DNA from 3 places in the Peribacillus sp. NPDC096448 genome. Region 3 is predicted to be linked to each of the others. Evidence: riboswitches for the same ligand, from Rfam matches in the RefSeq annotation. Region 3 holds a riboswitch; each other region holds the start of a gene.
The links. Region 3 has a riboswitch for S-adenosylmethionine ahead of metK (methionine adenosyltransferase). Riboswitches for the same ligand answer to the same signal wherever they lie in the genome.
Positions count from the first base shown of each region.

Region 1: another riboswitch for S-adenosylmethionine. It lies ahead of ACIQ0C_RS16690 (Na+/H+ antiporter NhaC family protein); the one in region 3 lies ahead of metK (methionine adenosyltransferase).
Region 2: another riboswitch for S-adenosylmethionine. It lies ahead of mtnK (S-methyl-5-thioribose kinase); the one in region 3 lies ahead of metK (methionine adenosyltransferase).

Region 1 is NZ_JBIWEU010000009.1:189,473-193,936, forward strand. It holds gene hutG (formimidoylglutamase) at 1-159, shown strand, start outside; gene ACIQ0C_RS16680 (hypothetical protein) at 499-654, shown strand; gene ACIQ0C_RS16685 (SOS response-associated peptidase) at 715-1,386, shown strand; SAM riboswitch class I at 1,798-1,905, shown strand; gene ACIQ0C_RS16690 (Na+/H+ antiporter NhaC family protein) at 2,095-3,402, shown strand; gene ACIQ0C_RS16695 (chromate transporter) at 3,757-4,302, opposite strand; gene ACIQ0C_RS16700 (chromate transporter) at 4,352-4,464, opposite strand, start outside.
Region 2 is NZ_JBIWEU010000002.1:57,946-62,409, forward strand. It holds gene ACIQ0C_RS04195 (LCP family protein) at 1-529, shown strand, start outside; gene mtnA (S-methyl-5-thioribose-1-phosphate isomerase) at 671-1,717, opposite strand; gene mtnK (S-methyl-5-thioribose kinase) at 1,732-2,934, opposite strand; SAM riboswitch class I at 3,013-3,166, opposite strand; gene ACIQ0C_RS04210 (carbon-nitrogen family hydrolase) at 3,238-4,020, opposite strand; gene ACIQ0C_RS04215 (pyridoxal phosphate-dependent aminotransferase) at 4,120-4,464, shown strand, end outside.
Region 3 is NZ_JBIWEU010000012.1:157,742-162,205, forward strand. It holds gene ACIQ0C_RS20110 (hypothetical protein) at 1-147, shown strand, start outside; gene ACIQ0C_RS20115 (alpha/beta hydrolase) at 214-1,017, opposite strand; gene ACIQ0C_RS20120 (gamma carbonic anhydrase) at 1,228-1,746, shown strand; gene metK (methionine adenosyltransferase) at 1,933-3,126, opposite strand; SAM riboswitch class I at 3,290-3,451, opposite strand; gene pckA (phosphoenolpyruvate carboxykinase (ATP)) at 3,881-4,464, shown strand, end outside.

The DNA of each region.
Region 1 (4,464 bases), on a different contig from region 3:
GATCCGAAATTGGTCCGTGCCATTATTAGGCATATCGTATCGAATGAAAAGATCCTTTCCTTTGATATCTCGGAAGTGAACCCTTCGTTGGACGAAAATAATAAGACCGTTACATTGGCAGGGCATTTAATAAATGAGGTTTTGCTGCATTTTAAATAATGGACATGGAATAGGGGCAACTCCAATTCGGTCCTTCCAGAAAGGGAGTTCCTTTTCGTACCGACTGTTGGGGCTTTCCTCAATGCTATTTCCATAATCAATTATCAGTATAGAAGCGAAACACCTTTGACAGCGCCCAGACTGTCCATGAATCATTCATGGACAGTCTTTTTTGCGCTTTCTTTACAAGGATTTAGGGTCCCGGGCATTGCTTCGTTCGACTAACCCTTTAAAGTATAAAGGCATGTAGATTCTCCAAGACTCTGCTAAGTTCAATACTGATACTTGTAGGTTTTTGGTTTATAATAACAACCATCTAGCCTTTTGAGGAGGGGTTCCATGAATGAGTATAAAGTAACGGTCAGGAATGGCAGTACCTTAATTTTGTCGGAAATCATTAAAGCTGAAGACGAAAGAGAAGTCCTTGGCACTCTTTTGATTTCCAGTGAATTATTTAATCAACCATTTACCGACATCAGGATTTTAGAACGCTGATTTGTGCCTGCCCGTTCCATTTGATACACTGTAAGAAATCTTAATACGGTAGGCGATACTATGTGTGGACGTTTCACTCTTTTCACTGACATAGAAGAAATAAAAGAACGGTTTGATATTCAAGGATCATTTGATGAGGAATACCAATTCAGCTACAATATTGCTCCTTCCCAATCCGTGCTCTCCGTCATTAATGATGGGGAAAGGAATCGACTTGGATATCTTCGGTGGGGACTCATTCCTTTCTGGGCAAAAGACGTAAAAGTGGGCTACAAAATGATCAATGCCAGAGCGGAAACCATTGCTGAGAAAGCAAGCTTCAGGAATGCGTATGAGAAGAAGAGATGCTTGATAATCGCTGACTCTTTTTATGAATGGAAGAAGACGCCAGAAAGAAAAATACCGATGCGAATAAAACTGAAGAATCATGCTCCATTTGGAATGGCCGGTCTCTGGGAATCCTGGAAATCTCCTGAAGGCATCAGCATTTATTCGTGCTCCGTTATAACAACCGTGCCTAATGAGCTAATGACCAGCATTCATGATCGCATGCCTGTCATCCTTAAACCGGAAGATGAAAAAGATTGGTTGAATCCTTCCATTAATGATCCTGCTTATCTGCAACAGTATTTAAAGTCATTCGATTCGGAACAGATGGAAGCATTTGAAGTATCGACTGATGTGAACTCGACTAAAAATAATTCACCTAACCTAATCCAACAAATTTGCTGAGAGGTCATTAGACCTCTAGGACTGTAGACAACTTGATGAAAATCGAGTTTGTCTACATTTTTTTTGTTTGTACAATTTGAACGTTGATCTCCTCTCAAGAAACTCGCTTTCCGCGGGTGGTCCTCCCTCGGCGCCTTTGCGCCTGCGGGGGCTCGCCAGGACTCGCTTTTCCCACAGGAGTCTCGCACACCCGCTCCAACCAACTTTGTTCTCTTTATGAACAGTAAGGAGTGCATGTGAAATACTTTAAAATTAACCCTTGCGAAAATAGACAAAATGCTGTACTGTTATATTTGCTTTTCAAAACGACTTTCGATGTCACTTTCACAAACTCAGATGGTTTCGGCAAGTTTTCAGCCCGGTACTTTTCTGGCAGGCATCGTAATTTTTGATAAATTATATAATGTAATCTTCTTATCAAGAGAGACGGAGGGACTGGCCCGAAGATGTCTCGGCAGCGGACTTAAATGGAGTGCTGTGCCAAATCCAGCAGGCTGATTTTTGCCTGAAAGATAAGGAGGGTGTTTTTTATAAATTAAAAGACCTCTTCTTGCTGTTAAATAGAAGGGGTCTTTTTTATGCCAGTTTTTTGCTACAGCTCCATGACTGGATAATCAGGTAGGTTCAAATTGGAGTTATTTGCGAAAACTGTTAATAGAATAAGAGCTGTGACACATGTCGCGGGAAAAATAAAAAGAGGTGTACATCATGAGTGCAAACAATAAAGGGAATCCATGGGCATTGATCCCATTTGTCGTATTTTTAATTTTATTTATTGGATCCGGAATCATCACTAAAGATTTTTATTCATTTCCGGTGATTGTAGCGATTTCAATTGCATCGGCAGCTGCATTGGCGATGAATCGGAAAGAGTCATTCAATGAAAAGGTTGATATCTTCTGTAAAGGTGCCGGGGACGCCAATATTATGTTAATGGTTATCATTTTCCTTTTGGCCGGAGCTTTTGCCGAAGTTGCCAATGGCATGGGGGCAGTTGAATCAACCGTGAATCTTGCCTTAGCCGTTTTTCCCCAAAATCTATTAATGGTAGGGATTTTCATCATCGCTTGTTTTATTTCTCTATCCATGGGGACAAGCATGGGAACGATTGTTGCCTTGGCACCTATCGGGGTAGGGATTAGTGAGCAAACAGATATTTCACTTGCCCTTTCAATGGCGGCCGTTATTGGTGGTGCGATGTTTGGGGATAACCTTTCATTCATTTCAGATACGACAATCGCTGCTGTTCGAACGCAGGGAACGAAAATGAAGGATAAGTTTAAAGTGAATTTTTTCATCGTTTTACCTGCAGCCATCATCACATGTGCCATCCTAGGAATTTTAACGATGGGTGAACAAGCTGACATCTCCCAACAGTCTTATGATTGGGTGAAGATTCTTCCATATCTTTGCGTATTGATCACTGCATTGGCAGGAGTCAATGTGTTCCTGGTCCTTTCCATCGGAATCGTATTTGCCGGAATTATCGGGTTGGCCGATGGAAGTTATCAACCGTTGGGTGTCATTCAAAAAGTTGGGGAAGGAATGGCGGGAATGTATGAAATTTCCTTCCTTGCCATTTTAATTGCAGGTATGGTAGCTGTAATTAAACATAATGGTGGCATCGATTATCTACTTCACCTTGTGACCCGAAATAGCAAATCAAAAAGAGGGGCGGAATTCAGCATTGCGGGGCTTGTTGGTTTAACGAACCTTTCAACGGCAAATAACACGATTTCGATTATCATTGCCGGTCCACTTGCCAAAAATATTGCTGAAAAGTACGGGATTGATCCGCGTAAATCGGCGAGCGTGCTTGACATTTTTGCATGTTGTATCCAAGGGTTGATCCCATATGGAGCACAACTGCTTGTTGCAGCAGGGGTAGCAAAGATTTCTCCGTTAAGCATCTTGCCGTATTCATATTACCCAATCCTGATTGGACTTTGTGGCGTCATTGCCATCCTGATTGGTTTTCCACGGTTTCAGCCGGGAAATGATGGATCGAAGAACTAAAAGTTAAAACAAAGTTGATTGGAGCGGGTGTGCGAGACTCCTGCGGGAAAAGCGAGTCCAGGGGAGACCCCGCAGGCGCAAAGGCGCCGAGGGAGGCTCCCGGACCGCCCGCGGAAAGCGAGTGCCTGGAGGGGGAATCAACAACATTCAAATTGTACAAACCCCTAAAATTTCATTGAGTTTGTCTACAGTCTGAACACCCTGAATCATTGGATACAGGGTGTTTTCTGTATGGGTGAATTAATAAAACATGAATTTTCCGAAGTCATCATCACTCTTATGTCTTAATCAAGCATTCTTCAATTCATCTGCTTGATTCCGGTCCAAATTAATGATGGTTGTGTACGACACCTGTCATGAATAGAGGACAACACCAACTAAACCAGAAAGAATGATTACATAGGCTGGATGCCAGCGTAATTTCATTAGGGCAAATAACGATAAACCAAAAACGAGTAATAAGCTTATCGTATGCCATGAAAAGTTCACGGCTATCATATGATTTGAGAGTGCAAAGCTGATCGCTGCAAAGAGGATTAAACTAGTGACAATGGGTCTTAAGCCATAAAACATGGATTGAATAACCGGGTAATGATTCAATTTGCTGAAGAAGGAGGCTATAACGGTTACGAAAATAATAGCAGGAAGCAAGATTCCGAGAGCAGATGATATGGCTCCTGCTAATCCAGCAGTCGAATAGCCTACGAGAATGGCACTATTGGCGGTTACAGGTCCTGGGGACATTCCGGAAATGGCGATGATATCAGTAAATTGCTGCGTCGTCATCCATCCATGCTGTGAGACTTCCGATTCTATTACGGGAATCATGGCGTATCCGCCTCCGAACGATACAAAGCCGATAATAAAGAAGGTGCTAAACAACTCCCACAATTCCATCATTCCATCACACGCTTTCTTGAAAATTAGTTAGGACCGTTTTTTGATTTAACTATATGCCAGCACCCATGAAAGGTTCGAAATCATTTTCTCCATTTCCTATATTTTTTCTGCCCATCTTGACATCGTAACCTAATTTTCTCTTAATGGAGATGGTCACAATAC
Region 2 (4,464 bases), on a different contig from region 3:
CTTTGATGTCAAGGTCGATCATGTAGCGGTAATCGACTTCCAGGGATTTGTGAAGATGGTCGATTTACTTGCCCCTGAGGGGGTGGCGGTGAATGTGGATCAGGAAATCATTGATGATATGAGCATCCAAGCAAGCGTCGGTAAAAATGTTCTACACGGTGAGGAAATATTGAAATATGTCCGTTTTAGACATGACGATGAAAGTGATTTTGGAAGGGTAGAGCGTCAACAAGAAGTTATGGTTCAATTAAAAACAGCGTTTATAAATCAAATCTCATCCTTCGAAGGGATGGCAGCCCTTCCTGGTATCATAGAACAAGGGCTCTCGTACTTGGATACAGATATTGGTCTGAAAACAATAATAGAAATGGGTCCAAAAGCCGTCTTCCATACCCCGGACACCGTCGAAACCTTAAGGGTTCCAGTGGAAGGAAGCTTTAAAGATGAAATATATCCCCAGTCCGGAGCCGTTTTGGAAATGGACTGCACTGAAAATAAAAAAGCACTTCAGGAGTTCTTTGCAAAATAACAAGAATTTTGGAAGTCCATTTTATTATCGAAAGTGTTCGGATTTAATTATTGTATTATAGACCTCGCAAGAATAATTATTTAAAAAACGAGAGGGATACGAAATCCTTCTCGTTTTTTATCACCAATAAAGGAACCTGAATCAATTAACAAAATGCGGAATGTTTTTGAAGAAATCAGGTGTTATGATTCCGTTTTCGGTAATGATGCTTGTAATTAGGTGATTCGGTGTAACATCAAAGGCTGGATTGAAAGTCTTCACGTTTTCCGGAGCGATCCTTATACCTTGAATGAAGGTGATTTCAGCTTCATTCCGCTCTTCGATCGGGATGGATGTGCCGGATTCGATAGAAAGGTCGAATGTGCTTGATGGTGCGGCTACATAAAAGGGGATACCAAAGTGCTTGGCTAATATGGCCAATCCCAATGTCCCGATTTTATTTGCTGTATCCCCATTGGCCGCAATCCTGTCGGCCCCGACGATAATTCCATTTATTCGTTTCTGGTGAATTGTATGGGCAGCCATATTATCAGAAATTAAGGTGACATCAACCCCCGCTTGCATCAATTCCCAAGCCGTCAAACGCGCCCCTTGCAGGACAGGCCTGGTTTCACATGCATACACTTTTAGCGGAAAGTCCCTTTCTTTAGCCAGGTGGAAGGGAGCCAAGGCTGTGCCATACCGAGCTGTGGCGATTCCCCCAGCATTGCAATGCGTAAGAATGGAATCTCCTCTAGTGAATAGGGATAAACCATGTTCCCCGATTTTCCTGCACATTTCTTCATCTTCAGCAAAGATGGCTTTAGCCTCCGATACAAGTGCTTCCTTGGCAGTTGAAATGCTTTGCGCAGCCTGCAAGGTGTTCTCCATCCTCCTTAACGCCCAAAAAAGGTTGACTGCAGTTGGCCGGGAAGATGCGAGTTTTTCAATATGCCTCGTTACGTTTTTCTTGAATTCCCCTAATTCAGCGGTTGTTTCCTGTTTGGCACCAAGTGCAACACCAAATGCTGCCGTCAGTCCAATTGCTGGGGCACCGCGAACTTTTAATGTCAAAATGCTGTCATATACATCATTAACAGAATGAAGTTCAATAAACTCAGTTATGGAAGGAAGGGCTTGTTGATTTAATAATGTAATATGGGTATCATCCCATTGTACCGAATATGGTAAGGGTGCTAGTGTAGTCATGTGCAGGTCTCCTTTTAAATGGTTGAGTAAGATGGCAGTGTACGTTGCTTCAACGCTTCAATTATAGTTGGAACATCCAATTCCTCCCGTTTTTTAATTAAAAAAGAACCAATTTCCAATGTTGCCGTTTTGGCAGCGATCCTTGTTTCTTTATCTTCAATGACGTTTAAATCGGCTACATGGGAAAGGCCAATGGTTCGCCGAATCAGTTCGCAGCCTGCAAAACCGAATGCATCTTTTTTGAATTTTGTCAGTAAATAAGGCAGATAACCTTTCACATGGCGAAATGGGCTTTTATTTTGGCCTTCCCATAATTCGGTGTAAGTTTCTTCAAAGGCATTCCAAAATTCATGAAGGAGCGTGAAAATCTCTTCCCTTCCGACGCCATTTCGTGTTACTGCCTGAAAGAGAAGGTTGGCGGTGTATTGACCAAGGTCAAAACCAACTGGCCCATAAAAAGCGAATTCCGGATCAATAACCTTTGTTTCGGTTTCACTTGCAAATATACTTCCAGTATGTAAATCTCCATGAAGCAAGGCTTCCTGCTCGGTTTCAAAGCTTTGTTTCAGTTTGGCGACCTCAAGTATCACTTCTTGATCATTCCATATTTTTTGGGCGGCACCTGTCAATTCCACCTCGAAATCTCCCGGGAGTTCCTCAAAAAATGGATCCGTGAAAATAAAGACCTCAGTGATTTTGCAGAGTTCGGGATTCGTGAAATGTCGGGCCACCTCCTTTTTCGCAGAGGGTTCTAAATGATAATCGGATGTATAAAATGCCGTCTTCGCAACATACTCACCAATATGCTGTGAAAGCAATGGATATGAATCGCCATGGATCAATCCTGTTCTAACGATTTTCAAGTGCGATAAATCCTCCATTACTGTGATGGCAAGCTGTTCATCCGAATAATAGACTTGCGGTACGAATTCGGGGCAATAACTTCTGAAATGAATCAGCGCATTCGCTTCAATGGCTGCCCTTTTCAGTGTCAGCGGCCAGCTTTCACCAAGTACCTTGGCATAAGGGACCGCTTGTTTGATTATTAGTCCTTTGTTTGTGACCGTGTCTGTAATATGAAAAACATAATTTAAGTTTCCATCGCCGATTTCATTACATTTCAAACTTGCATCCGCATTGACCAACCCAAGTTTTTTTGCAAGGGTTATAGCTGTTTCGTTTGTCAATCTCTTAAAATTTGAATGGTTTTGAGTCATTCTTTTCCCCTCCAGATTCAAAATAAGAATAAAAAAGCCTCTTTCATATAGAAAGAGGCAGAAGTTTTGGCTTCGGACCTCTTATCTTCCAGAAAATGAATTCTGGTGGAATTAGCACCGTGCTCTGTGGATTTAATAATCCGGCGGAGGATCCGCCCCATTTCACAATGGTATTACAGTCGGTTGCTGGGCTTCATAGGGCCTTTATCCCTCAGCCTGCTCTTGATAAGAGTAAATGTTTTCTGAAATTTTAATCTTCGGGAAAATAATATCAACTTTTTAAATAGTTTGTCAATGGGTAAATTAATAAAAGTCTGGACGGCGATCTTCGAATACAGGTATTTTGTTACGTGCTTCCGTAACTTTGTTGAAGTCCAAGGTGCCTGTCAATAGTTCGTTTCCTTCTCCGGCTTCACTTACGATATTCCCCCATGGATCAATAATCAAGGAATGACCCGCAAATATATTATTGATATCCGAACCTGTACGATTAACGGCTACAACATAGGCTTGGTTCTCGATGGCACGGCTTATCAATAAGGCTCTCCAGTGATCGAGTCTCGGCTTTGGCCATTCAGCCGTAACGAATAGAACTTCCGCGCCTTGAACGGTATGGGCTCGCTGCCATTCAGGGAAACGAATGTCATAACAAACGAACCCGGCACATATTTTTTCATCAAGAGTAAATAAACCATCTTTTTCACCTGGCTGCAGGAAATGGTGTTCATCCATTAATTGAAATAAGTGAAGCTTATCATATTCTTTAATGAGCTTTCCGTGTTTATCGATGATGAGCATGGTGTTATAGATTCCCTTGCTTGTTTTTTTCGCAATGGAACCGCCGATGATGTGAATCCGGTGTTTCTGTGCCTGTGTTTTAAGAAATTCAATCGTTTTTTCTGCCTCTTGGTCTGCAATCTCATTCAGCCTGGTCAAATCGTATCCGGTTGTCCAAAGCTCTGGTAATATGACGATATCGGGTTCGGACCGAGCTGCTTTTTCCATCCATTGTTCTGCAACCTGAAAATTGATATCTGGTTGACCGAAGGCTATATCCATTTGAATACAAGCTATTTTCCACTTCATCGTTTAAAACCCCCACATGTAAAAAATGCTTTACAAGACTACGATAAACATATATCATTTGTGACTAGAATTTCAAGAAATTTCAGAGAAGGTGTATAAATGGTGCAATTCGAAAAATCCGGACTGCTTCAGGACCTGCCCAAGCAGTTTTTTGCTTCACTGGTCGCAAAAGTCAATGCGATCACGGAGCAAGGACATGATGTCATTAATTTAGGCCAGGGAAACCCTGATCAGCCGACGCCGGAACATATCGTCAAAAGTTTGCAGTCTGCAGCTGAAAAAACGACTAATCATAAATATTCGCCATTCCGGGGACATCAATATTTAAAAGATGCTGCTGCCGTCTTTTATGAACGAGAATACGGTGTCAAGCTGGATCCGAATAGTGAAGTGGCGATTCTCTTCGGGGGAAAGGCGGGTCTTGTCGAACTGCCGCAGTGTTTA
Region 3 (4,464 bases):
AATGACTTGACCTTCAAATCCATTTATCTCATATCCACTGCATTATCCAATAAAAAGGAACTTACACATTTGAAGCAATTTATGTACCCGGTTACTTTCTGGGCACCGGTCATCAAGTCGAACGAATTGCTTAAAAACGCAGGCTGATCCAAAGAAAACTGCCGAAGAGCTAACTTCGGCAGTTTTTAAAATTTATTCTGAAGTATGTACTGATCAAACGACATACCCTAATATCTTTAAACGGTTTTCAACAAAACTCAGCGCATATTGAAATACATCATCACGCTCTGGTTCATTGAAGATTTCATGATAAAGCTTCGGCCATTCCTTATATTGCTTTTCACTGGCCATGTTATAATTAAACCACTCACGAACCGCCTTCTTGTTCACGATTCGGTCATCTCCGCCCTGCATGACCAAAAGCGGCACATCCTGAAATTCAGGAATCTCTTCAAAAGCATCCTTCATAGCCTGTGCAAGCTCGCGATACCAGCGAACTGAAACCTTTGTGATATATAATGTATCGTTTCTATCGGATTCACGAATTTCCGCACTTCTCGTCGCCATTTCAGGTGTCAATCCGGAGTCTACCCTGAACTTAGGCATAACGATGTTCAATCCATGCGAGAGCGTTGTAAGGAACTTCCGCGGCTTCGTCACGAGGCCCAAGCAAGGAGAAGAAAGAATCACCCCTGCAATGTCCCATTCCTCTTCCTGAAGAAGGCGTATCGAAATCAAACCGCCCATGCTGTGTCCAAGTAAAAAGACCGGCAACGAATATTCGTAAGCCTCTTCTATCCAGCTTTTCACTTCGTCCAAATACTCATCAAAGGAATCGATATGTCCCCTGTAGGCGCGAGTAGTCATCCCCTGCCCAGGAAGGTCGCCCATGACGACATGGTATCCAGCTGAAAGCCACATTTGTGTTACCCACTTATAACGTCCGTGATGTTCCATTGCCCCATGAACGATGACAATGACGCCCTTTGCGTCTCCTTCTGTCTCCCATTTCCACATTCGAAATCCCCCTTTCACTTTTCACTTGTTGTGTACGATCCATGATAGTTGAAATAATATATATAAATTATAACCATATTCATGATTTTCGACAAAAAAGAAATCTAACAAGTTGTACATTGCTATTATAAATAGCCAAGTGTATTTGCATACGGTATATTAAAATAATACATAAAAACATTCACTTCGGAAAGGAAATGATTGAAAATGATTATTTATCCGTATAAAGGCAAAGAACCTGAAATTGCTGAAAGCGCTTATATCGCTGAAAATGCTGTCGTCACAGGTGATGTCAAAATCGGCGACGAAACATCAATCTGGTTCAACTCCGTCATTCGCGGTGACGTATCCCCAACCATCATCGGAAAAAAAGTCAGTATACAGGATAACAGCGTCCTGCACCAAAGCCCCAATAATCCATTGATCATCGAGGATGAAGTAACCATTGGCCATCAGGTCATTTTACATAGCTGTAAAATCCGCAAAGGAGCTTTAATCGGCATGGGATCGATCGTACTTGATGAAGCCGAAATCGGCGAAGGGGCTTTCATCGGTGCCGGCAGTCTCGTTCCCCAAGGTAAAGTCATTCCACCGAACATGTTGGCATTCGGACGTCCAGCTAAAGTCATCCGCGAAATCAACGAAGAAGATCGTCAGGATATGGAGCGCATCGTACGCGAATACGCCGAAAAAGGTCAATACTATAAAACGGCGGAACGAGTAAAGTAATGCACGAGTAATTGACTGAAAGTTACGAGTATTCGCTCCTAACTCTCGAGTAAACTGTTCTAACTCACGAGTATGGCCTTTAAGTTTAATTTCTTTGGGATTTCTTGAATTATTCCCGATAGACGGCAAAATTAATCCATAAAAAAAGGTGCCCCGCTAATTGCGAGACACCTTTTTTTATATGAATTACGCTTGCGCTTTTAATGTTTCTGCTTTGTCCGTGCGTTCCCATGGAAGATCGACATCTGTACGGCCGAAGTGTCCGTAGGCAGCCGTTTGTTTGTAGATTGGGCGACGAAGGTCAAGCATTTTGATGATACCAGCTGGACGAAGGTCGAAGTTAGCGCGAACTAGGTCAACAAGGACTTCTTCGCTAACTGTACCAGTTCCGAACGTATCAATGGAGATCGATACAGGCTCTGCCACACCAATCGCGTATGCCAATTGAACTTCCGCTTTGTCGGCAAGGCCGGCTGCCACGATGTTTTTCGCAACGTAACGAGCAGCGTATGCAGCAGAACGGTCAACTTTAGTAGCATCCTTACCAGAGAATGCACCGCCGCCGTGACGAGCGTATCCGCCGTAAGTATCAACGATGATTTTACGTCCAGTAAGACCAGCATCCCCTTGAGGTCCGCCAATTACGAAACGGCCAGTCGGGTTGATGAAATACTTAGTATCTGCATCGATCAACTCGGCTGGAACAACAGCTTTGATCACATGTTCTTTTAGATCGGCTTGAATTTGTTCAAGCGTAATTTCTGCATCATGCTGTGTAGAGATGACGATCGTATCTACACGTACAGGACGGTTATTCTCATCATATTCCACAGTTACCTGTGTTTTACCATCAGGGCGTAGGTAAGCAAGAGTTTCATCTTTACGAACTTGAGACAAGCGGAATGAAAGTTTATGCGCCAATGAAATCGGAAGCGGCATAAGCTCTTCTGTTTCATTACACGCAAATCCGAACATTAGACCTTGGTCCCCTGCACCGATTGCATCGATTTCTTCCTCTGACATGTTTCCTTCACGAGCTTCCAATGCTTTATCGACACCAGCTGCGATATCGGCAGACTGCTCATCGATGGAACTCAACACGGCACAAGTTTCAGCATCGAAACCGTATTTCGCACGTGTGTAGCCAATTCCTTTAATCGTATCACGAACGATACGCGGAATGTCCACGTAAGCTGAAGTTGTAATTTCACCAGCAACAAGCACAAGACCTGTAGTTACACTTGTTTCACACGCAACACGTGCATTTGCATCCTTAGCTAGGATAGCATCTAAAATGGAATCTGAAATCTGATCACAAATTTTGTCCGGATGGCCCTCTGTAACAGATTCAGAAGTAAATAGACGTTTCTTTGACATCATATTTCCTCCTTGGAAGTTAGTATGGTGTAGGCATAAGCCTGATTTTTACGGAACTCGTTTCCCTCATTAGTTTCGACTATAGACACAGAATTACTTATAAAAAACACAAAAACCTTCCCTGGCAAATGAGGAAAGGTTTAAAATTCTGTCTTCTATCCTTTCACTCTTATCGTTCAAGGGTTTTTACCTTGCTCAGGTTAGCACCATCACCACTATTCCTTGAAGACCTTCGCTTTATTTTCGGCGATCGGTCTTGGAGTCAAGTTCAATATGGCAGGTTGCTGGGTTTCAAAGGGCCTGTCCCTCCACCAACTCGGGATAAGAGAATCCGTACAATTTAAGATAATATCGTATTTGGCTGGAATTTGTCAATGCTTTTCTAAAAAGAACATTTCCACCCAGAATGGCGTTCATTTGAAAAATCATGTTGATACAACGTCCTAAAGGGGTTTACAATGCAAAATACGAATAGAAATGTTGCAAATTGCCATTAATAATAAAGTATGGAGCATCGAAAAGGAATGACATCCTGACTTTCCCATTAGACATATATTGCTTACTTACTTCCTATTTAAATAAATTTTTCTTAATGATAGTATATGCGATAATCCTGATTCGGTTCCTGCCGGATTAAAATGATTAATGCGTCCAGCTGAAAATAATCACAAATTAAAAGAAATAGTATAGACTAATTGAATGAATGTGTTATACTAATTGTAATCTAAAAACTCAAACAAAGGAAGGTACCTCATATATGAATTCTGTAGATGTTTCTAATGAGTTACACCAATTATTAACAGGAAACAATGTGCAAACTCAACTATCAGTTCCTCAATTGGTCGAAAAAGTACTAAGCAGAAATGAAGGCGTTTTAACATCAACCGGCGCGGTTAAAGCTGAAACTGGCAAATATACTGGTCGTTCACCTAAAGATAAGTTTATCGTGGAAGAAGCATCAGTTAAAGATAAAATCGATTGGGGTCCCGTGAACCAGCCGATTTCCGAAGATGTGTTCAATAAACTATATAATAAAGTAGTTGACTACCTAAAAGCAAAAGAAGAGATTTTTGTTTTTAAAGGTTTCGCTGGTGCAGACGAATCATCACGTCTTCCCATCCGTGTTGTTAATGAATATGCTTGGCATAACCTATTCGCCCATACTTTGTTCATCCGTCCAAACGAAGAGGAACTGAGAGGTCACGAAGCTGAATTCACGATCCTTTCTGCACCTAACTTCAAAGCGGACCCAGAAGTGGACGGAACCACATCCGAAACTTTCATCATCGTTTCATTTGAACGCCGTACCATCTTGATCGGCGGAACGGAATATGCAGGAGA